4 regions of the Alteromonas mediterranea DE genome follow, and region 1 is predicted to be linked to each of the others. Evidence: predicted binding sites of a transcription regulator. Region 1 holds the regulator's gene; each other region holds the start of a gene.
What was found. The regulator sigma-54, encoded in region 1, starts transcription at its own class of promoters, with help from an activator protein. The targets are predictions, from matches to a motif close to GTTGGCACGNNNNTNGNNT.

Region 1 (7,605 bases):
CCTATCGCGATTTCTTTACTGATCAGCCAGCGCGAGTTACTGGCATTAACGTGACCTAACGCCATACCGCGAATAACAAGGGTTAGGGTCTGGTTTCCTGCTACGCCGCCCATGCTTGGCACAATAGTGTTCAAAATAGCTAATACCGCTAATTGACTTAGCGCCGCTTCAAATAAGTCACTTACCATTGCAGCCATTAGCGCAGTAACAAGGTTTACTGCCAACCATACCGATCTGCGCTTAGTACTTTGCATGACGGGGGCAAAAGTATCTTCGTCGTCATCTAGACCCGCCATACTCATCATCGAGTGTTCGGCGTCTTCGCGAATGATATCTACCACGTCATCAATGGTAATTCGGCCCACCAGCCGGTTGTTTTCATCAACCACTGGCGCTGATAGCCAGTTATAGCGCTCGAACAGACTGGCGACTTCGTCATCAGGCATATTTACCGGAATGGCTTCCGACTCTTCATCCATGACTTCTGATACCTTATTATCGGTTTCAGCGGTCAGTAAACGCGCTACAGGAACAATACCAACCAAGTTATCGGTTCGGTTAACTACGTAAAAGGTATCGGTGTTTTCCGGAAGCTCCCCTTTCAATCGAATATAGCGCAGTACCACATCAACCGTGACGTCAGGTCGTAAGGTGATGGTATCTGTGTTCATGATGAAACCAGCGGTCTCTTCACCATAAGATAGGGCTTGTTCTGCACGTAAACGGTCTTGCGCATCCATTGAGTCGAGAATGTCGGCAAGAACGGGCTCTGGCAGGCTGCTTAGCGTTTCGGCTAAGTCGTCGGTGTCCATCTCTTCAAGTGCATCAACCACATTGGCCGGAAGCATCTTGGTAATAATACCGTTTCGTACATCATCAGACAGTTCCTCTAAGATGTCGCCGTGAAAGTCGCTATCAATGAGTTCCCATAATTCGTCACGGGTTCTACTCGGGCTCGATTCCAGTATGTGGGCGACATCAGAAGGGGGAAGTTCAAGCAGAAGCTTACGTACTGAGACAAACTGACCGTTAGTCAACGCGGCATTAAGGGCGCGTAACTGGGTTTGTACGTATTTAGAAACAAGCGCTTCTGCCATAAGGCGTTATTCCTACCTGCTATTAAGATGAACGGTGAAGGCTTTAAAGCCTAAGTGGGCGTAGAATATCGCAATTACGATGAGTCTGTCATGAAAATTGCGTGGCTTTTGCGCAGTATAACTATAAAACGGCGCTAAACGTTTAATAAGTAATCAGGTGACGGATTTAAACTATTCGTCTTCGTTAAACTTACCTTCTATGAGCTCTTCAATGGCAGCAAGGGCGTCAACATCATCGTTTCCATCTACAATAACATCTACTTGTTCACCTTGATGGCTTTCCAGCATCATTAAACCAAGAACGCTGCTGGCGTCAGCCTCTTTATCGCCTTTCTTTAAAATAATTTTGGCGTCGAACTGATTGGCAAGCTTCACTAATTGGGTCGCTGCTCTTGCATGTAATCCCAGCTTATTTACGATGGTTAGCGTTTTTTTAATTGTCATTACTGGTTTAGCTCTCGATGGCGAATTTGTACATCTGGGTGTATTTCGCTGAAGGTTTTCGACAGAGTTTGGGCAATATACACAGAGCGGTGTTGCCCGCCTGTACAGCCAATAGCGACTGTTACGTAACTTCTGTTGTTGCGCTCTAAATGAGGTAGCCAGGTGGTAATTAAATTCTGAATTTGCCAGATGAACTTGGTAACAACGGGTTGAGAGCCTAAGAAAACCTCAACGGGCGCATCAAGCCCTGTTAGGTGCTTCAGGTCAGGCTCCCAGTGAGGATTAGGTAAAAAGCGCGCATCAAAAACATAATCGGCATCTTTCGGAATACCGTGTTTGAAGCCAAAAGATTCAAACACCAGCACTAAGCGGGAGCTTTTCTTACCGAGTATTCGCTCGCGTATCAACTCAGCAAGTTGGTGAATAGTCAGTTTGTCTGTATCTAAATACAAGTCTGCCCGTTCAGCGATAGGGGCTAGCAAGGCTGACTCTGCCCTTATGGCTTCAGATAGAGACTTATTGAGCTTCGCAAGGGGATGCAGACGTCGGGTTTCGCTGAAGCGTTTTACCAGCACATCATCGCTGGCATCGATATAGACAATGGTCATTGACCACGACGACGGAAGATAATCTAAAATTTCTACCAGATCATCAGGGTTTTTCGGCAAGTTACGCACATCAATGCTCACCGCCACTTGGTCGTATTCATCAACAACAGTGTGGGTTAGGGTAGGAAGTAGGTTTACAGGAATGTTGTCAACGCAGTAGTACCCTAAATCTTCCAATGCGCGAAGTGCGACAGACTTACCAGACCCCGAACGACCACTGATTATAATCAGCTTCACCTAATTTCTCCCAAATCTTCTGGTTTTATCGCATACGCTTTATTGTCTTAAGCGCCTTGGTCACGACCTCGCTAAGGCGCTTAAATCTTTAACTTAGTGCAGAAAGAATATCATCGCTTGTACTGGCACGACGTATCGCTTTAATCGTTTCTTTATCGCTTAGTTTACCGGCTACCGTGGCTAATGTTTGTAGATGGCCTTCGGTTTGCTCTTCAGGAACAAGTAACGCGAAAAATATATCTACCGGCTTTTCATCGAGCGCGTCAAAATTAATGGCTGGCGTACTGGTGACAACAATGGCGATCACCTTTTCTAAACCTGGCAAGCGCCCATGTGGTAACGCAATGCCATTGCCGATTCCGGTACTACCCATACGCTCTCGAGACATCAAACTATTAAGTACCGTTGCCTGATCGATGTTATCGTTATTTTTGGCAGCGATATCTGCGATGATCTCAAGAATTCGCTTTTTACTATTACACTGAACCGCACACTCGGTGCGGTCCAGACTTACGATGGCTTGTATATCCATACTTATTTAGCTACTAATGTTTTTTCAGTTTTTCCTTATGCTTGATTACCTGCCGGTCGAGTTTATCAACCATGCTGTCAATCGCCGCATACATGTCGGTATTTTCTGAGGATGCGAATACTTCAGCGCCACTTAAATGAACGGTCGCTTCGGCTTTTTGATTTAATTTTTCAACGTTCAGGATGACATGCACATTAGAAATGTGATCAAAGTGACGTTCAAGTTTGCTGAACTTCGTATCGACATAATTACGCAAAGAGTCGGTGATTTCGACATGATGACCAGTTAGGTTGATTTGCATATTTCGTCTTCCTTATATTATTAAGCCCGTTTAAATTAGGCTCTTGCGTTGGTTCGACGGCGGGATCGACAATGATTCCCGGTATTTTGCTATTGTTCGCCGGGCAACTTTAATGCCTTGTTCGGCCAACAATGAAGCAATCTTGCTATCACTTAGTGGCTTGCTCGGCTTTTCAGCCGCCACTAGCTTTTTGATCAATGCACGAATCGCGGTAGATGAACACTCACCACCAGAGTCTGTTGCTACGTGGCTAGAGAAGAAGTACTTCAATTCGAAGATACCACGTGGTGTATGCATATACTTTTGCGTTGTGACGCGTGAAATCGTTGATTCGTGCATATCTACCATTTCTGCGACATCGTTAAGCACCATAGGTTTCATCATTTCCGGGCCATGTTCAAAAAAGCCCATCTGCTGCTGCACAATACAGTTTGCCACCTTCATTAAGGTTTCGTTGCGAGATTCAAGGCTCTTAATGAACCACTTAGCCTCTTGCATGTGTGAGCGGATGAATTGTGAGTCGCTACTATTTTTGGCACGACGACTCATTGCAGCGTATTGTTGATTTACACTCAACTTAGGCAGGCTGTCGGGGTTTAGCTCAACCACCCAACGGCCATTCTTTTTGGCGACCGAGACATCAGGAATAACGTACTCAGGCTCTTTAGTAACTAAAGCACTACCTGGGCGAGGATTCAAGGTTTGTAATAAACGCATTGCCTCGCGCAGCTGATCTTCCTTCAAGCGGCTCTTACGCATTAACGTGCGATAATCTTTACTGCTTAATAGGTCTGAATATTCTTCTATAAGCTGTTTGGCTTCGTTAAGCCATGGTGTGTCTTCTGAGAACTGGCGCAGTTGCACCATTAGACATTCCTGCGGCGAGCGGGAGCCCGAACCAATGGGGTCGAACATCTGAATACGCTTAAGTACGCATTCTATTTCGTCCATTTCTATAGGCTCTTCCATATCCTCAGAGTTTACCGCGTCAAGAATGTCTTCAAGGGTCACGGTTAAATAGCCAGACTCGTCAATAGAGTCGATAATTGCCGTAGCAATGGCGCGGTCGGTATCTGAGAAATGGGTCAATCGCATCTGCCACGACAAATGTTCCTGAATATCCTCGGTGGTTTCGCCTTGAAATATTTGTTCATCGTCATTTGAAGGACCTGGCGCTGGGGCCGATGACGCTGAATAGTATTCATCCCATGTGCTGTCGATAGGAAATTCATCGGGAAGGTCGTTTTTTTCTAACGCGTCACCCGCTTCCAATGTATCGCTAGACGCTGTCGCAGACGCTTCTGTCACGCTATCGTCGCTATCGATATTATTTTTTTCTACTTGCGGCTCGTCGTTACCTTCTTCAACTTCCAATAAAGGGTTTGAATCGAGGGCTTCTTGAATCTCCTGCTGAAGATCAAGCGTAGATAGCTGCAGCAGTTTTATCGCCTGCTGAAGCTGGGGTGTCATGGTAAGTTGTTGGCTAAATTTTAGCTGTAAAGATGGTTTCATCTACGTCTTATTTAAATGCTCTAAATTGAATACACCAGAGCGAAATTGAAAAATGACAATTCAGTTACACTAACTATAGCCTGAATTGTTCGCCTAGGTATACATCCCTTACTTTTTGATTACTTAAAACCTGTTCCGCTGTTCCTTGCGCGATAAGCTCGCCATGACTCACAATGTACGCTTTCTCACAAACATCCAATGTTTCTCGCACGTTATGGTCGGTGATAAGGATTCCAATACCCCTATCTCGAAGATGCTGTATTATCTTCTTTATATCATTAACTGATATTGGATCAACACCAGCAAACGGTTCGTCTAATAAAATAAATTGCGGATTAGCTGCTAGTGCGCGTGCTATTTCAACACGTCGTCGTTCACCACCGGACAAACTCATCCCTGTACTATTACGTATATGGTTAATATTAAATTCATCAAGTAGCGCGTCAGCTTCTTCTTCTTGCTGCTGTGAATTTAAATCCTTACGGGTTTGCAAAATGGCCATGATATTTTCATGTACCGTAAGCTTTCTGAAAATTGATGCCTCTTGCGGAAGGTAGCCAATTCCGCGGCGTGCACGCTCGTGCATGGGCTGATGAGTAAGCTCATTATCATCGATTTCAATCTTGCCTTTATCCAGGTTAACCAATCCCACAATCATATAAAATGTAGTGGTCTTACCAGCGCCATTGGGGCCAAGTAGGCCAACAATTTGACCCGTCGAGACAGAAAGGCTGACGTCGCGTACTACCTGACGCGATTTATATGCCTTAGCAAGGTTGGTTGCGCTCAAAGTTGCCATTGCTATTGATTGTCCTCACTGTCTTTATCTTCTTTCTTCGATGATGTCTTGCGAATGGATTCAGGAGTAAATACCGTAGTCACTCGACCTTCTCCATTTTCGCCCGCCCCACCAGTAGCAAGTAACTGCTCGGTAATCATGTCGAAAGTAATGTTGTCACCTTGCACTTTACTGGTGTCTTGTTGAAGTTCCGCGTTTCCTGAAAGAGAAATTGTGCGATTGATCACCTCATAACGAATTTCGTTTGCCTTAGCAGACACCGGAGTACCGTCTTCTAGTGTTTGAGAATAACTGGCTGGCTTTCCTCTGGCGATAAAAATTTCGCGGCCACTACCTTCACTCGCGATAACTTCCACTTCATCGGCTTCAATCACCAGCGAACCCTGGGTAATCAGTACATCTTCTTTATACAACGCCGTTTTATTTTTACCGTCGATAAATTGAGTATTTGAGCCTATTTTAATGGGCTGCGAAAAATCATCTTCGCTTGCGCTTACCGCACCGCTAGCGATGACAAGTAATAGGCTAGTTGCTAGGGGAATAAGTGGTTTGTACATGATCTAAAAGCTCGTATTCTTGTGTGCGTAAATTCGCGTTAAACCCATTGCTCAAAATGACATATTGGGTACCCTGTATTTCAACGACTTGATCAGATGTCATTTGTTTGGTGTCTAAATTAATCTGAATGTATTCGGTTGAGAGGCTTTTGACAAAGTCATCGCTGGTTTGGTTCTCGATAACAACCTGGTTTTCTAACTGGATCAGATCGTTGTTGTAGAGCGTACCTTCTTGCGCCGTCACCACCCAAGGAGACGTAGCGTTCTCAGTATACAGTGTATATTTGGGCTGTTGGAACAATACAAAACCTAGCTGGTCGTAGTGCTCCATTGATTCGGCAAATACCTTGTGATTTAACTCGCCTTCTTGGTTGTAAAGGGTAGTGGTCAAGTTCTTCGCTTTATAGGCAGGTTTTAAGGCGCCATTCTCGCTGCTGCCTTGTGATTCTGGCTGCTCTTCCATCCACGTAGGTACATACATCAGCAACGCTAAGATAAACAGCGCCGATATACTTAAGCCTAAGCGATTAAAGCCAAATTGGCTCATACACTTGCTCCAAAAATCTCATTCGCTACGCCTTTGGCGTGTAAAATAGTATCTGATATCTCGCGCACCGCGCCAAATCCGCCTGGCAAGGTGGTTATCCAGTTCGCTTGTTTTGCCACGAAAGGGTGTGCGTCGGCAACCGCTATTTTAATCGCCACATGCTTATACATGCCGGTATCAGGCATGTCGTCGCCCACCGCGGCAACCTCGTCAGCGCTTAAACCAAGATTTTCTATCAATGTGCTCAATGCGTCAGCTTTGTTTTCTTCACCTTGAATAATGTGGGCTACGTTGAGCGCACTCATTCTGTTTTCTACAATTGCGGAACGACGCCCGGTAATAACCGCTACGTTAACACCGTTACTGACTAGGGCTTTCACCCCATAACCATCACGAGTATGGAAAGCTTTCAGTTCTTCACCGTCGTTGCCTAAATAAATTCGACCGTCTGAAAACACGCCGTCCACATCACATACCAATAACTTAACGTTAGCCAGCGCATCGAAAAGCCCGTCATCCATTTCTGTGTACAAGGTTGTTGTCATTTATAGCACTCCAGCTTTAAGTAGCATATGCATGTTAAACGCGCCCACTGGTTTGTGCTCGTTATCCGTGACCATTAATGCACTAATCTTATGAGTTTCCATTAAGTTTAATGCTTCGACAGCAAGTTGTTCGGCTGTGGTTGTTTTACCGCCTTTGGTCATAACACTTTCGACGGTTGCGCTATGTACGTCAATGCGAGCATCTAAAATGCGCCGTAGATCACCGTCAGTAAATACGCCTGTTAGGGTACCATCAGTGTCAAGCACCCCAGTCATTCCTAGCCCTTTTTTAGAAATTTCGAGCAAAGCATCAGCCACCGATGCGTTTAACTCGATAAGCGGAATATCACTGCCAGTTAGCATGATGTCTCGCACCTTAAGCAACAGTTTACGCCCTAAGCTTCCCCCAGGGTGTGATAACGCAAA
Region 2 (7,605 bases), 1.7 Mb from region 1:
CAGAGTTTATCCAAACCGACCCAACGCGCCTGCGTCAGGTACTGCTGAACTTAATATCGAATGCCGTAAAGTTCACTGATAAAGGAAGTATAACGTTAACCATCGAACTAGATGAATACACGCCTCAGGATGGCTCCCCTCCTCTACTCAGGTTTTCCGTTGATGATACAGGTATTGGCATGGCGCCAGATAAATTGAAAAATATCTTCCAGCCCTTTGAACAAATTGAAGATGTTATGCGTGCCAATCACGGAGGTGCAGGGTTAGGGCTTGCAATCTGTAATGAGTTAGTTTCTAAGTTGGGCGGGGATATTGCGGTTACTTCTCGACTTGGCGAAGGAAGTACGTTTACCTTTGATATAAATCCCGGTGAGCTATCTTCACAACCACTGGTTGACTTACAGCTCGGTCAAATTCAACCGGTGGAGTCGAGCAGCATTGACCTGTGCGTTACAGGTAGAGTGCTAATTGTAGATGACCTTAGAGAGATACGCAGACTAACGGGGCACCTTGTCAGTCAGTCACAAGCTGACATAAGCTACGCTGAAAATGGCGTAAAAGCGCTGGAAGCCGTATTAGAAGCTGATGAACACAATCAACCTTTCGATTTGGTTCTTATGGATATTCATATGCCCGTAATGAACGGTATTGAAGCCCTCCACGCTATCCGCCGGCACGGGCAAGATATTCCTGTTATTGCTGTCACCGCCGCGAGCCGTAAAGGCCTGCGGGAGTCGCTAATTCGAGAAGGGTTTAACGATGTTATAGGCAAACCTATAGACCGCTTTGCATTGGCAAATTTGCTTTCTCAATATTTGCCTCCAGGCAATTATGTAACCTTTACTAATGTAGAGAGTCAAGTCGCTGATATGCCAATGGAAAAGCCCTATGCACCGGAAGAAAACAAGACGCCTAAAAGTAACCTCTATCTAGAGAACATAGGTGAAACAACAGTGCAAAGCTCGGACAATAAGCCAAACGATACTCACCCAGAAAATGGCGAGGCTGCGCCAAAACATAAGCGCATTCTTGTCATTGAAGACGACGAAGACGCAGCTGAATTGCTACAGCTTTTTCTCACTCATTTAGGCCACGCCGTCACCACAGAGTATTGTGGGGCTGACGCGTTAAACACAGCAGAAGGTCAGAATTTTGATCATATCCTGATGGATTTAACCCTGCCTGACTATAATGGCTACGACCTTGCCGCAGAACTGAAACAGAAACTCCCTGATGCCGTACTAACGATTGTAAGCGGCCACGAAGCAGACACCGATGCCATGTCATCTATTGGCATAGATAGTGCGCTTTTAAAACCCGTATCTAAAGACGATTTGGCCTCCGTAGTAGGTTAAATCGAATCCAATGGCGCAAAGACTAAGAAAATATTACAAGGGTTTGCAAACGAACGTGTGAGACTTGCAAACCCTCTCCTTTTTTCCAAACCCTATATATACATAAAAAACTAATAAAACAATAGCTTACATACATGGTATACAGGTTGCACCCTTAATATTGAACCCAAAATATTAAGGAGAGTATTATGGCTACACAAGCATCAGCAAAATCGCAAACGGTAAAAACGAGTACGACTAACGGCGTAACTGAGCCGAGCCACCCAGTAACGGATCAACTGAAAGAATCTCTTCACTCTTCGGTAGACAAGTTAGCAGACAGTGCCGGTATCGCCGAAGAAAACATTCGTAAAACAGCATCGTCTTCTGCGGAAAATATGTCGGCACGAAAGCGCCTTGCAGAACAAAAATGGCAAGCGTCAAAAGTACGTAAATACGCCATAGAAAACCCGGTAACCACTGCGGGTATTGCATTCGCCGCAGGCATGTTGGTAACTTCACTACTTCGCAAGAAATAACCGATGACAGTGCCTGATTTTCACAAAGCACAATTTTCATTGTGTGAAGAAAATCCGTTTCGCCTGACGCCTCCTGGCGCTCAGGCGACGCTTAACGCCGATAGACATTCAAGCGCTAATAAATCAGCAAATTCTACTACTGAGCAAAACTACCCCGACCCTTCCTTCTCAAGCATCATATCTGCGCTTAAAGAAGCATTTTCTCAAAGAAAAGCACAAGGGTTCGCGTTTTTAGAACTGACTAACAGTGAATTGATGCTCATAAAAAAGAGTATTTTTGTTACGGTATTCGCTTGCTTAGCTGCTTTTGCGGTAGGAACTGTTTGCTGGCTTATCTTAAACATCGCTATTGGCGCTTTTCTTCACAGTATGGGTGTGCATTACGTGATAGTACCGTTAGTGCTATTGGCTATTAATGTGTTAACAGCATTTGGACTATTTAGACTTGCTCAAAACGCGTTTGGGTACATCAGCTTTCACCGGCTTGTACAAACGTGGAGACGAGTTTTCGGTTAGCTATTCCCTGCTACAAACTAATTCATATCTTTTGTCAAAAATAGCGTAAGGTAACCACGATGAACATTTTTTTAAAGGCTAATATGCGTGACATCGCAGAAAAGGAACATGCTTACTTTTCGCAAAAGCATCATGCAGATGTTGCAGTTACGCAAGCAAAAAGGCAATGTAAGCTATTAATGGGCAAACCCGAGACGCTATTGGGTATTGCTGCATTTGGCGGTTACAAAGGTGCAGTTGATGCTAAGCCTAAAGCAAAACGCAATCAGGCCATGATGGCGCTAGGCAGAACCGCGCTATTGTCATTGTTTCAATGACCTAAATAATCTAAGGAGTACGTGAGATGACCGGAAAACCTACGTCGAAAAGTCGCAAGATGCTTGCTGGTATTGGTATAGCATTTAGTCTTGTAATAGTAGGTTGCTCATCGACGCCAGTCGCTGCGCCTACCCCTTATAAATCGGCAAACACAAAAGCCGGTTATGGATACTCTAGTGAGAAACTTTCGGGCAGCGAATACAAAGTTCTCTTTAAGGCCACAGACAAAACTCCTGCAGATAAAGTTCAGCAATACGCCCTCCATCGCGCTGCACAAATTGCGCAAAAGCAGGGGTACAGCTATTTATCTATAGTAAAAACTAACGTAGATAAAAAGCCTGTATTGGCACGAGAAATTGTGGCTAATAATGAAAAGCCGGCAGCTTTTCAAATTGATAGACAATGCACCATGTCCGGATGTGAAGAAGTGGCACAGCCGATGTCCGTGCCTAATTCCAGTGACGTGGTAAAAACACAGATCAACGATATTTATTTTACCATCGTCGTTAAAATGGCAAATGATATGGCAAGCTTAGGTAAAAACGCCTTCACTGTAGAAGAAGTGCTTGCTGAGCCGCTTGAGACTAAAGGCAGTAATTAAACCGGTAAATACTCGGACCTTTCCATTTTAGGCATCTAAGCGTCATCTGAGGTGAGGTGAAGCGTATTAGCGCGCTCTATCCACTCTAGGCTCTTGGTTTGCTCGTCTAACGTACCCTTTGCATCTTCTAAGAAGACCTGACAGAAATAGTCTACCGCGGGCAGCTTTTCGCGGTAGCGCTTTAGCTGAACTTCCATTTCTCTCATCGCGTTAGAAAACTCAGAATTTGATTTTGACAGTTCATAATCGCACTTTAAATATGCGCATAAGACATCGGCAGCTTTTGCTAGCGTTACGTGATCGTCATCTTTATTTTGCTCAATTAGCGGAATATATCTAGCCTGTAATTCCTCGGGCAAAGTCTTAATGAGCATTAGCTCAAAGCGACGCTCTAGCTTTTTTATTGCAGCCGTGGTTTCCGGGTCGTGGTATTTAACCGGGCTAGGTATATCACTCATCCCTGCAATTTCACTTCCCTCGTGAAAGATAGCCATTGCCGCAACCCTATCAGGGTTGATGTCTTCGTTAAATACATCGCACGCTATCGCACCAAGCATGTGGGCCACAAAGGAGGCTTCGTATATGTGGGTCGATAACATCTCTTCCTGGAATTGTGCCATAAGCGGCCACCGTTTCACATTGCGAGCGCGCTGCATAAGACCGATAAACGCAGAATGTGTTTCTGCCATAAACTTTTTTCCTTCACTTTCATCTTAGACGTTTCTAACCTATCACCTTAGCAAACACACTGCTAATACCATAGGTGATCACGAGCCTGTAAAAAATGCATTTTTTCGTGTAATCGTGACTTCCATAATTGGAAATAAACTAAACCAAACATTGGTCAAATTAAAATTTAGTCATATATATCATAAACATACAAACTCGGCACGAAGCTAGCATTATTCATAGTGAAAGTAACGGAAGCAATACGAGGATTTAGTTATGTTAGGTTGGGCAATCACATTTTTTATCATCGCCATTATTGCAGCAGTTTTTGGTTTTGGAGGCATCGCTGGTGCAGCAACAGGTATAGCACAGTTTTTATTCTTTGTGTTTATCGCGCTGCTAGTAATCTCACTTATCGCTAACGCGCTTCGTGGCAGAGCACCAAAAGCCTAAAAGTAATAATTATTTTAGTAGGAAAAAGGAGTAAGGATATGTTTTCATTTAAAAATCTATCAAAAGTACTAGTAGCATCAGCATTTGCTTTATCACTAGCCGCATGTGGCGATGGTGAAGCAGAAGACGCAGGCGAAGAGCTAGACGAGATGGTTACCGACGCAGGTAACGCCGTTGAAGACGCGTGTGAAGATGTGAAAGAAGGCGTAGAAGCTGAAGATAAAGACTGTTAATCAGCACTTTATCGCCAAAGGGCCAGACATATGTCTGGCCCTTTTAGTTTGTGTTAAGGCTAACGGTTACGCCACCTCTTCACCGCCTAACTCCCTGGCTAAATCATCAAGAGTGGACAGTGTGGAATCGAACACGCCTACCACGTAGCGATATTTAACGCTTACGTGATGATCTGACCGCCCAAATTTCACTTTTAGCCCTTCAGCATCAATATGTTTAACCGTGTTTAAAAATCGATAAGCGGACATTTCTGTCTCGAAATGATATTCAACCGCGTTTTCCATTTAAGCCACCACCTCTGGGTACGCATCAATAACCGCAACAACCCGTTGCGCCAAGTGTTTGTCCTTTTCACACAGCACATCAAAGGATAGCCAATCGGCCAAAATATCGGGCGCTGTAGCGGCTTGCCCTTGTTCTAACTTCGCCGTCATCATTTGTAACTGTACGCTGGAACGTATTGATGCATCAGCGGCCGGACTTGGCATATCTGTAGCAACTTCTAACGCCACCGTTAGCCACTGCCTATCGTGCTGACAGCTGGCATTACCATCAGATTGCCTAAGAAGGCTTGACCACCGTCTGCCCACTGTTTCAAGTAAGGTCTCTTCATCGCCTTCCCGAGCGGTGCCGCCCTCCCCTACGTTAAGAAGAAGTAATGAACTAAGCGCTTGTGCTTTTTGTACCCGAGCTTGAGATTGAGCGCTTTTCGCGAGCGAAACACGTTTTGCCTCTAAGGCTTCTAACTTTCTTTCCACTTTACTGCGTTGTGGTTTAGGTAAATCACGAAGTTGTTCGTTGATTTCGCTTACTATCTCATCGAAAGCCGCGCTGTCACTCTTAATATCGATATTATCGACTTTACTAAGCAGCTCATCGACTTGCGCATTAAACGCGTTACTTTGTACTTTTCTCTCAGCCTTAAGTCGCTCGAAAACCGCGTCATTTGCCGCTTTAAACTCTGCCCAAAGCTTACTTTCTTCTCGCTTGCCTGCATGCCCGATTTGCTTCCACTGAGCCTGTAAACCCTGTGATTTGTCGGCAGCGCTATGCACATCATCTTCCGTAGCAAGTTGCTGAGCCTGTGCAACCAAGGCGCGCTTTTGCGCTTGATTGCCACTTTGCCACTGCTGTATTTTGCTTTGAATTGGCGACGATACCGCTTTCCACTCTTGTTTAAGTGGTTCGTATATTTCGCGCTCAACTTGACCGGCGCTATGCCATTGTTTCGCAGCTTTATCGAACACTTTTACCAACTCTGATTCAGGCGTATTGATGTCTATCGCCTTAACAGTTGCAATGATCGACATACGCTTTTCACGAGCCTGAGCGCGTTGCTCATCAAGCTTGGCATAATGTTCTCGGCAAGGCTCAAACGCTTTTTCAAGAGCTTCGTCAAACTGCTGCTGTAATGCAGCGTCTTCACCATCGTCACTTCCATTACTGGTAGATGAGGGGGTTAACGACAGCCACTGCTTGCGCAAGTATTTAATTGCTTCGCTTCGTGCTTTTATATTGTCGGCCTGTGTTGAGGCTAGCGCTTTGGCTTCTTCAACCAACGCGGGCTTTCTTGGCGCCGCAAGGTAATCTTGCCAGCCTTCCAAATGCGACACCTCCTCAGCTGTTTTTACAAAACGTTTTTCGACCTGCTTTTTCGCATTACTAGGCAGCGCATGATAGCTTTCGTCAAGCTTAGCAAACTTAGCAATAGCGACGCGGAACTTACCCTGCCCGATAAGGTTATCGATAACGCTAATTTGCTTTCTAACGTGCTTCACTTGCTCACTTTCTTTCGATTTCTTCGCACGCTCGTTAGCGTTCACCCGTTTAGTCGCAGCGTTAAAGCGCTTCATCAACGCTTTTGGAATAGTCGCTAATTCACGGCTTAACACTTGATAATCGTTTCGCGCTTCAATGAAAGCACCGTTAAGGCTGGCCACGTTATTACTTTCTGCTGCTAGACCTTCACTAGCGCTATCTTCGTTCACATCGTTTTGAGAAGCATCAACAATTTTAGCGGCAATATCTTCTAACGTTTGCAGCTTAATAAGCAGCTTTTGTCCATATTGCTGCTGCATTGAAAACCGCTCTAGTTGGTCATTCAACCCGTCCACTTCGCGCTTAATTTCTGCAATACGTTTCTCGTTTGAGTTTTCGCTTTCCATTCGAGAAAGCTGTTCTAACGTCGCTTCTACGCCGCGTACACTTTCGTTGACCGTGGCGACATCGGCAAGCGTAGCCTCACAAAGACGATTATTATATAGCCAAGATACTTGCTCGTTAGCGTATGTTAGCTGTTGCTCGCACAAAGCCTTCGTATTGGCAAGCTGCGCGGCCTGCTGCTTCTCTTCCCACGCCGGACGAATACGTTGTAAATAACGCTCGACCTGTTCAGATATACGGGTGCGTTTTTCGTCATACTCTGCGCGCTCGTCCTGAGTGAGTAAATCAAGTTGCGCAAATAATCCCGTTAACTCGCTGTCGAATTCCCGCTGTTTTTCATCGATGAATTGCACGTCAGACTTATCGAGCAGCGCTTGGTATTTAGACAACACTAACGTAAGCTGTTTTTTAAGCTCCACGGGGCGGCGCTGAGCGTCTTTTATCGCCGCTACTCGCGTATCAATCTGCGCAAGTAACTCGCTATCTGAGACCTTTTTGGCCAGCTTCTGCAACTCGGATATTTTATCTTGAGCATTGATGAGCTGGGTTTGTAAACCCGCACTCGCCCCTTCCAGAAATACGTATTGCGTAAACGAGGGCTTGTCGACTTTTTCGATTAACGCTTTCGCAAGACTATCGTCTGATAAAAGCGCGGGGTCTTTTGATAGCATTTGCGGTAGCATCTGCACCACTAAGTCAGCACTGGCCGTTTCGGTTAAAAACGAAAACTTTTCCTGAGATGAAAGTGAGAGGTCGCCTTCCCCTACGAGCGCTTCGT
Region 3 (7,605 bases), 250 kb from region 1:
AACGCCAGGCTCAAACTTAAACATTCTGCTATCAGCCAAGTCCACATCAACAATAGATTGGGTGGTTATGGCAGTTTGGCCATCTGCAAATGCATTAGGCTGCGTCACCTGTTGATTCTCAGAAATAGTCACCGTTAAGCCGCCATGGGTAATTGCTGCTGGTAATAAGCGAACGTCACTACCAATCACAATGGTGCCTGTTCGGCTGTTTATCACTACGCGCGCTGGCGCATCAGCTGGTGTAAATTCGAAGTTTTCTAAGGTAGCCAAAAAGCCCACGCGCTGACCGACATCTCGCGGGGCCGACACGCGAACAGACGCTGCATCAATGGGCTTAGCAATAACATAGCCATTTTCCGGCTGTGCACCTAAGCGCTCGTTGATCGTATCTGCAAGCGACTTGGCTGTTGAGAAATCTGGATAATGGAGGTTAAGCGTTAACGTGTCGCCATTGGCAAAGCCTGTTGGTACAGATTGCTCTACCATCGCACCGTTTGGAATTCTGCCTACCGTTGGCGTATTAACGACAATACGAGAGCCGTCACCGCCTTGTGCGCCAAACCCGCTCACGACTAAGCTGCCTTGCGCTACAGCGTAGACTTTACCGTCAACACCGCGAAGAAACGTCTGGAGCAGCGTTCCGCCTTGAAGACTGGCCGCTTCGCCAACTGAAGAAACCGTAATATCAATGGTTTGTCCGGGTTTTGCAAAAGCAGGCAGGTCGGCGTGTACCGCCACTGCGGCCACGTTTCGTATTTTTGGCTTGGTATTGGCGTCAAGGCTGATACCAAAGTTACGCAGCATGGTTCTGAAACTTTGTTCGGTGAACGGGCTTTGTTCACCCGTTCCAGGCAAACCTACAACAAGACCATATCCCACTAATTGGTTACTACGTACGCCTTGAATACTCGCTACATCTTTAATGCGCTGGGCAAATGCCTGCGAGGGTAAAAGCAGTGTGAAAACGGCAAGTACAACTGAAAATAAACGCATATTCACTCTCCTTCCTAAACCTAAAGAGGCCACCAAGTGGAATCAAAAAACTTGGTTAACCAACCCTTTTCTTGCGCACGCGCAAAGGAACCGGTACCTGAATATTGGATGCGTGCATTGGCCACTTTAGTCGAAACGATTTCGTTTTCAGGGCTAATATCTGCGGGGCGAATAATACCGGTAAGCCGAATGTACTCGTCACCTTGGTTTAGCGTTAACCACTTCTCACCACGAATAACAAGATTGCTGTTAGGCAGAACGTCGACTACGGTAACGGAAATAGCGCCGATTAAGCTGTTGCTTTGATTCGCTGCGGCATCTCCTGAGAAGTCCCGTGACGAACTTACGCCTAACTGTATGGACTCACCGCCTATGTTAATGGCTTGACCTGCCAACCCTGTAATAGGATTAAGATTCACGTTCGTGTCTTTAGCAGTAGATGTATCCGCGGACTTACTCGCTTGGGTATTCTCGCTTAACGTTACAGTGATGATGTCACCGACTCTTCTTGCGGTAACGTCAGAATATAAGTTGTTAGCAAGCTGCGAACGAAAAAGCGAGCCATCTTCTACTACCGTTTCACGCGGGTAATCTGGCACTACCGGTGCAAACGACGGGTCGTTTGCCTGAACGGGAGGCTCGTTTGTACTGGCGCAACCGCCAAGTATCAGAAGTGCAGCAGATAAACCTAAAATACGCATGATGCTACCTACTAAAGTTGCTGAATAACCTGACCAAGCATTTGGTCGACCGATGAGATAACCTTTGAGTTCATCTCATACAAGCGCTGGCTTTCGATAAGGTTTACTAACTCTTCGGTCACGTTTACATTAGACGTTTCCAACGTGCCTTGTGAGATATAACCCAAACCTTGCAGACCAGGGATCCCCTGAATAGGTGCACCGCTTGACGCTGTCTCTACGAAAAGGTTCTGTCCCGTAGGCTGAAGGCCCGTTGGGTTCACAAAATCAGAAATATTTAATTGCCCTAATACCTGAGGCTCTGCTTGTCCTCGAATACTTACGCTAATTTCACCATCTTGAGAAATTGTGATTTGTTGCGCATCTTCGGGAATAGCCACTTCAGGCTGAAGCAAAAAGCCCGCGCCAGATGTAACAATTTGGCCTTGGTCGTTCAGTGAAAACTGACCATTTCTCGAATATGCAATGGTGCCGTCTGGCTGCAATATTTCAAAGTAACCACGGCCCTGAATTGACATATCCAACGCGTTTTCAGTGGTTAACAGGTTACCTTGCGTGTGTGCTTTTTGAGTAGCAACGACCTTCGAGCCTGAACCAAGCATAAGCCCAGAAGGTAGTTCCGTGTCAGCAGACGAACGACCGCCTGGCTGATTGATATTCTGATAAAGCAAATCTTCAAACACCGCGCGGTCTTTTTTAAAGCCCACTGTTGATGCGTTTGCTAGGTTGTTAGACACCACTGCCACATCGGTCTGTGCGGCGTCTAGTCCGGTTTTACTAATCCACAATGCTGGATGCATGTTAACCTCCGACGTTGCTCATAGGGCAACGGTGATAAAAATTCTTTTACAGAATGCGTAATAACGCATTGCCACTTTGATCTAGTTTCTCTGCTTGCTTCATCATTTTGACTTGAAGCTCGTAGTGACGCTGCAGACTTATCATGTCTACCATTTCGTCAACCGCATTGACGTTGGAACCTTCAAGCATGCCTGACATTACTTTTACGTTGGCATTGGCTGGCGCTATTGAGCCATCTTCCATTCTAAATAAGCCGTCGTTCCCACGTTCCATGTCTGCATAGTTTGGGCTAACCAATTTAAGTCGCCCCACTTCTTCAATAACATTGGCAGGGGCACCTAGCTGTCTCATTGACAACGTGCCATCGGCCGCAATATTGAGATTATCTAAAGGAACAGGAAGGAATATTGGCCCATTGTCACCAAGCACGACGCGATCGTGGATATCTGTCAAAATTCCGTCATCGCCCAACTTGAAATTTCCATCACGCGAGTAAGCTTCTTGACCATTTTGATCTTGTACAGCGAACCAACCATCACCTTGAATGGCTACGTCTAAATCGCGGTCTGTTTTAATCATCGGACCCGACTCGTAATTATTCGACGGGCTTTCTGTCATGGAAAACACGCGAGTCGGCAAACCTTCGCCGTAGGCCGGCATTGACCTTGCCTGCTCTAACTGCGCTCTGAATCCCGTTGTCTGTGCATTAGCCAAGTTATTGGCCCTAATCCCTGTTCCTAGTAGGTCTTGGGAGGCACCACTTGCTGAAATATAGAGAAGTTTGTCCATGACTGACTTTTGACTCTGATTAAACCTTAAACAAGATTTTGCAAAGGCAGTGCCAATCTGTGGATATTTAGTGCAATTGAAAAATAAGGGCGGTATTGAATTGATATATATAGAAAAATAAAAAGGTCGCATTGTTGCGACCTTTCTAAATCGGGTCAAATAGGTACGGTTTTCCGCGCCTAAAATTTGCCGCTTAGCAATCTGCTAATGTGGCTTACTGCAAACTATCGAATGTTAAGGATAGTCTGGTTTAGCGAGTTGTTCACTTCAAGCGCACGCGAGTTTGCCTGGAAGTTACGCTGAGCGATAATCATGTCGATGAGCTCAGTGGTAAGGTTAACGTTGGCTTGTTCCAGCGCCGAAGAGTTAATTTCACCGAAAGTACCGGTTGTTGCTTCCCCTGCTAGTGCCTCACCTGAAAGAATACTTTCCTTCCACTGAGTACTGCTCTCTTGAGTTAGGCCTTGTTCATTAGAAAAGCGAACCAAAGCGACACGAACAATAGGTTCAGACGTACCATTAGAGAACGTTGCACGAACCAAGCCATCCGGACCAATGTCGATACCCGTTAATCGACCTACAGGTAAACCGTCTTGTTCTAGTGAAGTAACTTCAAACGCAGAGGCGAACTGAGTCGGCTCATTAGGTGTGGCGCTGTTCACGTCCAAGTTAAAATCGATGCTAATTTGTTGATTTGGGTCAGAACCATTTGCCAATATGCCAGCACCTAGCGCTTCAGTTTGCATTTTAAAGTCTAACGTAGCATTGCCGTCTGGTGTTTCCATACCAGAAAAGTCACCGCCTTGAGAGAAGATAAGCTTAGACGCAGTTACTGCATTACCTGTATTTCCACCTACTGAGTTAACCGCTGTAGCTGGGTCGGTATCATTACCAGCAGAGTCGGTCATATCAACAAGTGTGTCGTCAATCGCGGTAGCGACATACCATTCGTTATCAACGCCTGGTGAACCGTCTTTTATGAAGTAATAGGTCATAACATGGCTATCACCCAGTGAATCATAAACAGTTACCGAGGTTGCTGCGTTATAAGTCAACGGATCTTCAGGGTTGAAGTCTTGTGGGTCTAGACCAGCGTCGCCAGCAGGAAGGTTCATACGAATATCAACCTCTGAGGTTTGTTGCGGTGAACCCGAAGAGTCAGGAATACGAACAGGCTCGGTAGTACTTAGCGCAACAGATGCACTGGTTCCATCAGCGTTTACCGGGAAGCCCAGAAGGTTGTCACCATTACTGTTTACCACGAAGTTGTCACTATCGAGCTTAAACTGGCCGGCACGAGTAAATGAAAAGTCACGTGATGTAATTTCAGGTACTGTCGCAAAGAAACCGTTACCTGTAATCGCAAGGTCTAACGACGTATTCGTAAACTGAAGGCTACCTTGAGAAAATTGCTGTGCAACTTCCTGAGTTAGTACACCGTCACCCACTTTCGTTTTACCACCTGCTAACAGTGATGCCGCATAAACATCGCCAAATTCAGCACGAGATTCTTTAAAGCCAACAGTATTTACGTTTGCGATGTTGTTGGCGGTTACATCCAAATCTTTTTGTGCGGCCGATACGCCACTCAGTGCAATATTAAAAGACATTATTGATTCTCCTACTAACTGCCGATTTGAATGACGTCATCAAGATTGATACTGACATCACCATCCAAATTCAAAATTACGCCTTGACCACTACCAGCCAAGCTTACACTTCCAACATGGCGATTAACGGCGGTATTCAGCTGAACACCTTCTCCATTCAACTCGCCAGTGGCACTGATAACATATTCACCCGGTGCCATCTGGTTGCCATGCTTATCTTTGCCATCCCATTCAAACTCAATGTTGCCAGCGCTTTGTGTGCCTGCATCAATGGTTTTTATGACTTCACCAAACTGGTTCTCAATAGTGATCGTCATATTCTGAACTGTTTTTTCATTCACGATGACACCCGAAATGCCATCGCCTTCATTGGCCATATAACCCACGTTACCTTGAACCAGCACGTTTTGCCCGATAAGACTAGAAGCTTGTAACGCTTGATTCGATGTCATTGAAGCTGCAAACGACTCAAACTTTTCGTTAAGCTGGGAAATACCGTCGGCCATCGTAAATGATGTCATCTGCGCTACCATTTGATCGTTATCAACGGGTGCAGTGGGATCCTGATTGGCTAACTGCTCAGTTAACATTGAGAAGAAATCTTCCTGGGTTAACTGCTGCTCGGTGCCGTCAGCTATTTTGACGGTTTCCTCTTGCCAATACAGATCAGTATTTAAGCCAGTATTGTTTATGGTATTCACTGAGTAATCCTCACATTATTCAAGCGGCAAGTTACTGCCCTTGACCTAGCTGCAGTACGCGACGGAAAATACGCTTTGTGGTGTCCGCAACCTGCACGTTAGTTTCATACGCTTTGGACGCTGACATCATATTCGCCATCTCTTCCACAATGTTCACGTTGGGTTTATAGATGTAGCCGTTTTCATCTGCCATCGGGTTGTTAGGTGAATACTCCACTTGCAAAGGAGCATCACTTTCTACAATACCCTTTACTTGAACACCTGCACCTTTCGACTGGTCGCGCATTGCATCTTGCAACGCCGTAGCGAAAACTGGATGGCGAGCTCGGTATGTTTCGTCATAGCTGCTGCTAACCGAGTTAGCGTTGGCAATATTACTTGCCGTAGTATTAAGACGTACATTCTCCGCCTCCATACCCGTACTCGAAATTTGCATTACATTAAATAAACTCATGACTACTGACCTCCTGAGCTAAGCGCTTTTTTCATGCCTTTAATTTTTCCGTTCAAAAATTCTAGGCTGGCTTGGTAGCGCAATCCATTGTCTAAAAACCGATTTCTTTCCGCTTGAACTTCAACCGTATTACCGTCGCCAGTGTCTGGTTGTGTTGGGATGCGGTATTGCATGTCAAAGTTTGCCGCTACTGACGTAGAATTGCCGCTTAAGTGGCGATCATTTGTCCGCACTAGACCTGAAGAAGCCCGGCTTGATGAGCTGCTTGATGCCTCATGCATTGCCGACTGCATCGCTTTATTAAAGTCGATGTCTCTCGCTTTGTAGCCTGGCGTATTTGCGTTTGCTAGATTCCCTGAAATAACTTCCATACGCTCTGTGCGTATCTTGAGCGCCGACTCGTTAAAGCCAACCAGTTTATCTAGGTTAATAGCCATAACATGACCTCTGACATACTTATAAACATTTCATGGTGACAATTTGACGGAATTAAGATGTGACGGTTTCCGTTAAATGTCGTCTATGAAAATAGTTAGCAAGGCAGATGCCATAATGAGTTTTTGACGGAGGTTTTTTAAATAGTGGTCGACCTGATCGATAAAAAATTATTATTTATCAGACCGATAAGTGAGATCATTTTTTCTGGTAGTAGAGGCCAGGGTGGCACTTCACCATATTATATGTATCGCTTGCCGCGCTGATAGACTCAGAAGCGCCAAGGAAAAGTATGCCTTCAGACTGCAGTTGTCCGGCAATTTGTTGCAGTATGCGCTGCTTGATGTCTGCTGAAAAATAAATGAGCACGTTGCGGCAGAAAACGATGTCAAAGCGGCCAAGGGCGGCATAGCTTGAAAGAAGGTTAAGGCTTCTGAAGTTTACCATTCGGCGAACATCAGGCTTTATCTGCATCAAACCGCTTTCATTTTTTTGAAAAAATGCTTGTCGTCGTTGGGGCGATAAACCCCGAGCCAACGACAGCTCGTCATAGATGCCCGATTCGCACTTTTGCAACATTTCAGAGGACAAGTCAGTGGCAACAATTTCAACCCCCGCACGCAAAGCGCCGGGACGCTGACGCTGATACTCAAGTACAGACATAGCGATGGAGTATGGCTCTTGACCGGAAGAGCATGCTGCGCTCCAAATCCGTATCTTTTGGTTCTTTGCCGATAACTTAGGAAGCAGGTCTTTAACAAGAAGGTCAAAAGGATAGTTGTCGCGAAACCAAAGGGTCTCATTGGTCGTCATTGCATCTATAACGCTTTGAAGTAAAGATCTGTCAAAACCTCGTACAACGACATCAATCAGTTCGTCAGCCGACTCGTATTTATATTTGAAGAGCAAAGAAGCCAAGCGGCTGCGCACTAGATATTGTTTATTATCACCTAGTACTATACCGCACTGCTTTTCTAAGAATTCTCTGAACTTCAGGTAACTTGCTGGCGAAACGTCTTTATTAGCCAATCCTATATTGCTCCGTTATTCGCACTCTGTCATTAGCCATTTTTGTACTGCGGTCGCAAGCTCATCAGGATGAAATTTTGCGATAAAGTCAT
Region 4 (7,605 bases), 300 kb from region 1:
CATCACTTTTTCGATACGCACCGACAGCATTTCCGCTATCGGCATACTCGCTTCCACAGCGTCCATTGTAGTATTAGCTGCTTTTTCGGTTTCTTCAATTACGTAGGTTAGGCGGGATTGTGCATCGGGAATATCGTCGGTAGCTAAGTTTTTGATGCGGTCGTCAATTTGAAAATTATTTAACGCGTCATGGAGTTGACGCGTTAACTTTCCTACTTCAGCAAATAGCTCAACGTTTTCCTTCATTGAGGCAGCTTCAAGTAGAGCGTTAGCAGACGCGTTGTCACCTTCTTCCAGATAGGTGACAAGCTGTTTGGCCTCTTCTAACGAAATTGGAACGTTTACATTCGTTGTCATCCAGTAAACCTCATTTATCTGGTGAGCGTCTGGATCAACCTAAACGTTCGAAAATTTTATCTAATTTTTCTTTTAAAGTTGCAGCGGTGAATGGTTTAACGACATAGCCGTTAACGCCCGCTTGTGCAGCGGCAACAATTTGCTCTTTTTTCGCTTCTGCAGTTACCATTAGTACAGGTAAATGCTTAAGTTTGTCGTCGGCTCTTATTGCGCGCAGCAAATCGATACCTTGCATTCCTGGCATGTTCCAATCGGTAACAACGAAATCAAAATCACCTTGCTGCAGCATAGGCAATGCAGTGCTTCCGTCATCCGCTTCCTGGATGTTAGAAAAACCTAAATCTTTAAGCAGGTTTTTGATGATACGTCTCATGGTTGAAAAATCGTCAACCACAAGAATTTTCATGCTTTTGTCCAAAATAGCCTCCAATGAGGGGTTAATTGTTATTAATTTCTATTCTTCGTCAGCTTGCCACGACTTCATTCGTGATTTGAGTTTTAACATGGCCTGACTGTGAATTTGGCTGACTCTTGACTCACTAACATCAAGAACTTCGCCAATTTCTCTTAAGTTCAGTTCTTCATCATAGTACAGTGAAAGAACAATTGCTTCTCGTTCAGGTAATGTCGTAATGGCATGGGCAAGCGCTTTTTGAAACGCGCCTTGCATTAAATCTTCAAGCGGCGCATCACTACCTCTACTCTGCTCAGTAGTAATTACATCTTCCGACACACCTAAATCTTCAATACCTACCAGCTTTCCCGCATTAACCTCATTAAGCATTTGGTGATAGTCCTGCAAGCTTACATTAAGCTTATCAGCAATATCAGAATCTCTCGCATCGCGGCCTGTTTCGCTCTCTACCTGTGAAATAGCCTCGGTAATAGCACGTCCATTTCTATGTACTGAACGCGGGGTCCAATCGCCTTTACGTATCTCATCTAACATAGCACCACGAATGCGAATGCCTGCGAAAGTTTCAAAGCTCGCGCCTTTCGACCCGTCGAAGTTACGCGCAGCTTCTAGCAAACCAATCATACCCGACTGGATCAGGTCATCAACAAGAACACTGGCCGGCAATCGCGCAATCAAGTGATGCGCAATGCGCTTAACCAATGACGCATGTCGTTCGACTAACTGCGATTTATCGGTTTGTTGACGATAAGCGGCGGCCTTGCTGTTCAACGCTGACTTCCTACTGCTTTTTCTGCAACGAGTTGTTCAATAAAAAACTCTAGGTGACCGCCCGGTTGTGCCGGAATGGGCCACGTAAGGGCTCTACTCGCAAGCTGAGTAATCGCAACAGCGGCGGGAGAACCCGGATACGCATCAACAATAGCCGTTTGTTTTCTCACGGCTTTGCGGATATTCTCATCAAAAGGTACGGTTGCCACTAATTCTAGTGCAACATCTAAAAAACGCCCTGTCACTTTGCTTAATTTGCTAAATAATTCCTGACCTTCCCGTACATCGCGAACCATATTCGCCACAACTTTAAAGCGAAATACACCGTGCTCACGATTAAGAATCTTTATTAAGGCATAGGCGTCAGTTAACGAGGTGGGCTCATCGCAAACCACTACCATGATGTCTTGAGAAGCTTTTGAAAAACTCAACACCATGTCTGAAATACCGGCCGCGGTATCTACGATGAGTACATCGATTTGCGAACGCAATTCACTAAAGGCTCTGATAAGACCCGCGTGCTGCGTTGGCGATAATTCTGCCATTGATTGCGTGCCAGAGGTGGCAGGCGCAATTTTAATACCGTGGGGGCCGGTGACTAACACTTCATCAAGCGTGCACTCGCCAGATAGCACGTGGGAAAGGTTTTTCTCAACCCGCAAACCTAGCATTACGTCTACGTTCGCCAGTCCGAGGTCGGCGTCGAGAACCATAACTCGCTTACCCTGCTTCGCCATAGCGATAGCGGTGTTTAGCGTAATGTTTGTTTTACCTACGCCACCTTTACCTCCGGTGACGGCGATAACTTTGATTAACCGTGATTGCTTCATTTTTCTTAAGCTACTCGCTTGGTCGTCAATCATACTGCTTATGCTGTTTTAATTGCGTTGTTGCTACTAGTATGATTCAAACCGTACTTTTTATAAAGCTTTGCAGCGGCAGAAACTAAAGATTTTGCCTCCGCAATCTTAATGTCTTCAGGTACTTTCTGACCGTCGGTGACATAACTAACCGGCAGTTGATATTCAACTGCAGCGCTCAATACCTCTCCTAAAGAGTAGCATTCATCTAACTTTGTGAAAATACAGCCACTTAGTTCGATATCATCATAAGCCTTAATGATGCGCTGTAGGGCAGGATATTGTGTATTTGCCTGCGCTACCAAATATTTTTTAACTTTTGGCATTTGACCATTATCAAACTGCTTAATCTGTTTAATTAAACGGCTATCCCGTTGGCTAAACCCTGCCGTATCAATCAATACTAGACGCTTATGACGAAGTTGGAATAATAAATCCGCAAGTTCTTCACTAGTCTGCGCTTTTCTCACCGTACAGCCAATAATTTTTCCGTATGTCGCGAGCTGCTCATAGGCCGCAATTCTATACGTATCTATGGTAATCATTGCTACTGAATCTGCACCGTACTTTTGTGCATAGCGAGCAGCTAGTTTTGCAACCGTCGTTGTTTTACCTGTGCCCGTCGGTCCGACTAAGGCAACTGCACCTTGCGCACTAAGTATATCGTTTCCTGTCACATTTATGCGATTAGCCAATAGGTTAAGAAGATACACCCATGCGTCTCGTTCATTGTAGTGTGCTGGTGTATAGTTAATTAGCTGACTGGCAAGTGCACTGCTTAACCCCATATCCGTTAGACGGGTAATCAAGTATTGATGTACCGGTTTTTGACGCTTGTTTTTCGCTTCCATCAAGTCTGCAACCTGATATTGTAAAACATCGCGCAACGACGCTAACTCTTCTTTAATTTGCGCCAATTCTGCAGATTGAGAGACGGGTGCCTCGTCTATGCTGGACGCTTGGTGGTCGGGAAATGTTGTTGCTCTGCCTTCGTCTTGTGCAAGGTGCTGGCTTTCTACGTCATCAATAAAGGCTTCTGAGAAATCAAGGTGTGACGCAATTTCGTTGGCATGTCTCGCATTTGCAGACATAGGCTGATTATGGTTGGCTGAATGCGACTGCGATGCTGAAGCATTACTTGATGAAGGCGCACTACCGCCGTGCTGCTTTTCTAACAGAGCTTTTAAACTGTCGGGGCCATCATCACCGATAATCTCACTTAAGCTAGGCACGGCTTTTTGACCTGATGCTTTAGGGGTTGCTTTAGGCGATGTTTTTGGAGTGAAGAGTTTTGCTTCAGGCTCTTTATCATAGGCGGCAACAAGCTCAATGCCATCGGCAACTTTGCGGTTCGACATGATCACTGCATCACTGCCTAACTCAGCTTTAACTTGGCTTAACGCCTCACGCATATCTTTGCCGAAGAAACGTCTAATTTTCATTGCAACCTCTCCAATCACCCAGTGTCAGATTATTGACCGACCGAACTGACTATTTTTATTTGTTTGTCGTCAGGCACTTCTTGGTAAGAAAGCACATGGAGCCCAACAACCGAATACTTTAAGAAGCGAGACAGAACGGGTCGCAGCATGCCAGAGGTTAGGAGTACTGCAGGCTCTCCTTCTAACTCTTGCTGCTGACTGGCTTGCTGCAATGATTTTTGCAGCTTGTCTGCCAAACCTGGTTCGATACCAGCGCCATCTTCGCCACCTGCTTGAAGTGACTGGTGCAACATCTGTTCCAACTCTGGCGCCAAGGTTATGACAGGTATCTCTTTTGCCCCTTGGGTAATTTCTTGGACAATAAGACGTTTAAGCGCAATACGAACGGCAGAGACCAATACATCCGGGTCTTGGCTGCGAGTGCCGTATTCACTTAAGGTTTGAACAATAGTGCGCATATCGCGAATAGGCACGCCCTCAAATAGTAGGGTTTGAAGCACTTTTACCACCGTGCTTAGCGGCAAGATATCTGGTACTAAACCTTCCACCAATTTAGGGTGCTGCTTAGCCAGCATATCAAGTAACTGCTGCGCTTCTTCGTGACCAAGTAGCTGATAAGCATTGTTAGTTAACAACTGGCTAAGGTGGGTAGCCACAACGGTAGCTGCATCAACAACGGTGTACCCCAAGGTTTGCGCGTGTTCTCGTTTATTCGGCTTGATCCACACCGCATCTAAACCAAACGCAGGGTCTTTGGTGGCGCGACCTTCTAATTTGCCGAAGACCTGCCCGGGGTTGATAGCCAACTCTTCATCATGACTGATAACAGAGTCGCCAATGGTGACGCCAAGCATAGCAATAGTGTAGGTATTAGGCTCTAAATCTAAATTATCGCGAATGTGTACTGGGGGAATAAGAAAACCAAGTTCTTGGGAGAGCTTTTTACGCACCCCTTTTATGCGCGTCAACAATTCGCCACCTTGAGATTTATCAACCAGTGGTATTAATCGATAGCCGACCTCCAACCCGATAGTATCAACCTGCTGAACGTCATCCCACCCCAGCTCTTTAACCTCTGGGGCCACCGTGTCGTCTTTCATCACATTATCAGGGACCGACGGTGCCGCAGCCTTTTTCTTTTCCTGAACTGTCTGCCAATAGGCAACGCCCGCAATTAAAAACGAGAACCCTAAAAATGCAATGTGGGGCATACCTGGAATAATACCCATCACAAATAGCACGCCCGATGCAATATAAAGCGCTTGTGTGTTGCCTAATTGTCCGCGGATCTCTTTACCCATTTCTTGGGTTTCGTTTTCACGAGTAACAATTATCGCGGTCGCTACAGAAAGCAGAAGTGAAGGTATTTGAGCAACCAGCCCATCACCGATAGTAAGGATGGTATAAATTTCAATAGCACTACCAAAATTCAAATCGTGCTGGATCATGCCGATGAATAACCCGCCGACGATATTAATCAACATAATGAAAAGACCGGCGACCGCGTCACCCTTTACGAATTTTGACGCACCGTCCATCGAGCCGTAAAAATCGGCTTCTGCGGTGATTTCTTCTCGGCGCTGACGGGCTTGGTCTTGGTCGATATAGCCGGCGTTCAAGTCGGCATCAATTGCCATCTGCTTACCTGGCATGGCGTCCAAAGTAAAGCGAGCACTTACTTCAGATATACGCCCGGCACCCGCGGTAACCACTTTGAAGTTAATAATTAGAAGAATAGCAAAAACAACAATACCCACCGCATAGTTACCACCGATAACCACTGCTCCAAAGGCCTCGATAACCTTACCTGCAGCATCCCCCCCTTCGTGCCCATAAAGCAGAACAACACGGGTAGACGCTACGTTCAATGCCAGTCTCAGTACTGTAGCGATAAGCAACACAAGCGGGAAAATACCGAAATCGACAGGTTTTTGTGTGAGTACTGCCACCAAAATTATGACCAGAGACAAGGCAATATTAAAACTAAACAGCACATCTAATAAGAACGGCGGCATAGGTAAAATAACCATGCCCATTATGGCTAAGAGGACGATAGGCGCGCCTAAACCACTGGTGAAATTTTGCAGCTGATTTTTATCGAAACGCTGAAGATAACCGGATAACTGCATTGCGTATTGTCTCTCTATCAGAAAATTGACGCTTAATTCTATTCTGATAGGCGGGTTTCAACATACGTGCCAGCTTTAGCAAACACCTTCTGCAGCAGCACTAACTGCCTAAATTAACGGCATTTCTTATTTTAACAACCGTCCATTTTCCCGCATCTTTTTCATGCTAACTTGGCGGGGAAGGCTGTGTTATCGGCGATACTCGGGAGGGATGGGCAGATCCCGTTTCAATGGCTTGGGACGTTTACCTTTACCTGCTCTGTGAGCTTTAAGCTGATACACGTGGGCGAGAACTTGCGCTACCGCCATAAACAAGGCGTTGGGTATTTCATCATCCACTTCTGTGGAATAGAAGATTGCCCGCGCTAACATAGGAGAAGGAATGAGCGGAACATCATTCGCTGTGGCTATTTTTCTGATATGCATGGCCAACTCATCGGCGCCTTTTGCGACAACCACAGGTGCCCTAATTCCTTTTTCATCGTATTTAATGGCCACTGAAAAATGGGTAGGGTTAGTCACCACGACATCAGCTTGAGGGACTTCTTGCATCATTCTTTTCGTTGCAGCCTGATACTGCAATCGACGGATACGCCCTTTAACCATGGGGTCGCCTTCAGCATTTTTCCTTTCGTCTTTCACCTCCTGCTTGGTCATCTTCATTTCTTTGTTGTGCTTATACATTTGATAAGGCACATCGATGAGCGCGATGGGGATCATGCCACATACTAGAATGAGAAAAGCCCATTTAAGTATGTCCATAGCGTGAAACAGGTTGCCCGGATAAAGCTCCATATCTAAATGCAGCGCTTCATCTTCAAAGAACAGCAGCGCGCCAATGGCCATGCCGATAATAACCACTACTTTTGCAATAGACTTAAGAAGCTCAACTAAGCCATTGGTGCCAAACATGCGTTTGAAGCCTTGAATCGGGCTCATTTTAGAGCCTTTAGGCTTTGCCCCTTCCCACGTAAAGTTAAAACCGCCAAGGGCAATAGAGCCGTAGATCCCTGCAATCATTGCGACAACCATATATAGCAGTACGGCAGGGCCCACTGCTGAAAATGCCTCGCCCCACGCGCCAAACATGTGGGTGATATCATAGGTTTCATCACGAGATAAAATGAACATTCTGCGGGTAAGTTTAAATACCGACTCCGCTATCCAGCCACCAACAAATAGAAACATGACGGCACTGACTATTAACACCAAGGTGGTAGATAGTTCACGGGAACGGGCTAGCTGCCCTTTTTTTCGGGCATCATCGAGTTTCTTCCCCGTGGGGTCTTCTGTTTTTTCGCTTGAATCTGCCATGCTCGAGTCTGTTCTTCTCTGTTACGAGTTTACTCACCTAACCTGATCGCAGTCATACCATATTCTGCGAACGACGCGTATTGCTTGTCTAAGGACAAATATTCAATAATTCACACATAAACTGTTCAGCCCTAAACCATTGGGTTTCAAAGTGCGCAGTAAAGTTATCTAGCGTTATCCAAATAATCAGCAGCCCCATTAGCTGAGCAATGGAAAAACCAATGCTGAAAATGTTCAGCTGTGGCGCAGCTTTTGTCATTACACCAAAGGCCAAATTAACAATTAACAGCGAGACGATAGGCGCCAATGAAAGCGTA

Region 2: a site for sigma-54 is predicted at 4,193-4,211, ahead of MADE_RS20265 (DUF1328 domain-containing protein). Genes of this name have one in related genera too.
Region 3: a site for sigma-54 is predicted at 3,323-3,341, ahead of MADE_RS05280 (flagellar basal body rod protein FlgF). Genes of this name have one in related genera too.
Region 4: a site for sigma-54 is predicted at 6,030-6,048, ahead of flhA (flagellar biosynthesis protein FlhA). Genes of this name have one in related genera too.

The regions. Positions count from the first base shown of each region.
Region 1 is NC_011138.3:895,383-902,987, forward strand. It holds gene mgtE (magnesium transporter) at 1-1,097, opposite strand, end outside; gene MADE_RS04100 (HPr family phosphocarrier protein) at 1,269-1,541, opposite strand; gene rapZ (RNase adapter RapZ) at 1,541-2,386, opposite strand; gene ptsN (PTS IIA-like nitrogen regulatory protein PtsN) at 2,475-2,918, opposite strand; gene hpf (ribosome hibernation promoting factor) at 2,932-3,219, opposite strand; gene MADE_RS04120 (RNA polymerase factor sigma-54) at 3,250-4,731, opposite strand; gene lptB (LPS export ABC transporter ATP-binding protein) at 4,805-5,530, opposite strand; gene lptA (lipopolysaccharide transport periplasmic protein LptA) at 5,533-6,087, opposite strand; gene lptC (LPS export ABC transporter periplasmic protein LptC) at 6,056-6,634, opposite strand; gene kdsC (3-deoxy-manno-octulosonate-8-phosphatase KdsC) at 6,631-7,179, opposite strand; gene MADE_RS04145 (KpsF/GutQ family sugar-phosphate isomerase) at 7,180-7,605, opposite strand, start outside.
Region 2 is NC_011138.3:2,592,974-2,600,578, forward strand. It holds gene MADE_RS11525 (response regulator) at 1-1,355, shown strand, start outside; gene MADE_RS11530 (hypothetical protein) at 1,544-1,873, shown strand; gene MADE_RS11535 (hypothetical protein) at 1,877-2,389, shown strand; gene MADE_RS11540 (hypothetical protein) at 2,449-2,706, shown strand; gene MADE_RS11545 (CC0125/CC1285 family lipoprotein) at 2,733-3,308, shown strand; gene yfbR (5'-deoxynucleotidase) at 3,344-3,997, opposite strand; gene MADE_RS20265 (DUF1328 domain-containing protein) at 4,254-4,430, shown strand; gene MADE_RS11560 (hypothetical protein) at 4,469-4,663, shown strand; gene MADE_RS11565 (hypothetical protein) at 4,730-4,948, opposite strand; gene MADE_RS11570 (DUF349 domain-containing protein) at 4,949-7,605, opposite strand, start outside.
Region 3 is NC_011138.3:1,148,119-1,155,723, reverse strand. It holds gene MADE_RS05295 (flagellar basal body P-ring protein FlgI) at 1-993, opposite strand, end outside; gene flgH (flagellar basal body L-ring protein FlgH) at 1,014-1,694, opposite strand; gene flgG (flagellar basal-body rod protein FlgG) at 1,706-2,494, opposite strand; gene MADE_RS05280 (flagellar basal body rod protein FlgF) at 2,541-3,284, opposite strand; gene flgE (flagellar hook protein FlgE) at 3,509-4,894, opposite strand; gene flgD (flagellar hook assembly protein FlgD) at 4,909-5,595, opposite strand; gene flgC (flagellar basal body rod protein FlgC) at 5,627-6,049, opposite strand; gene flgB (flagellar basal body rod protein FlgB) at 6,052-6,486, opposite strand; gene MADE_RS05255 (CheR family methyltransferase) at 6,683-7,513, opposite strand; gene MADE_RS05250 (chemotaxis protein CheV) at 7,529-7,605, opposite strand, start outside.
Region 4 is NC_011138.3:1,200,383-1,207,987, reverse strand. It holds gene MADE_RS05540 (protein phosphatase CheZ) at 1-357, opposite strand, end outside; gene cheY (chemotaxis response regulator CheY) at 392-775, opposite strand; gene MADE_RS05530 (RNA polymerase sigma factor FliA) at 812-1,543, opposite strand; gene MADE_RS05525 (MinD/ParA family protein) at 1,540-2,406, opposite strand; gene flhF (flagellar biosynthesis protein FlhF) at 2,412-3,845, opposite strand; gene flhA (flagellar biosynthesis protein FlhA) at 3,875-5,974, opposite strand; gene flhB (flagellar biosynthesis protein FlhB) at 6,164-7,288, opposite strand; gene fliR (flagellar biosynthetic protein FliR) at 7,377-7,605, opposite strand, start outside.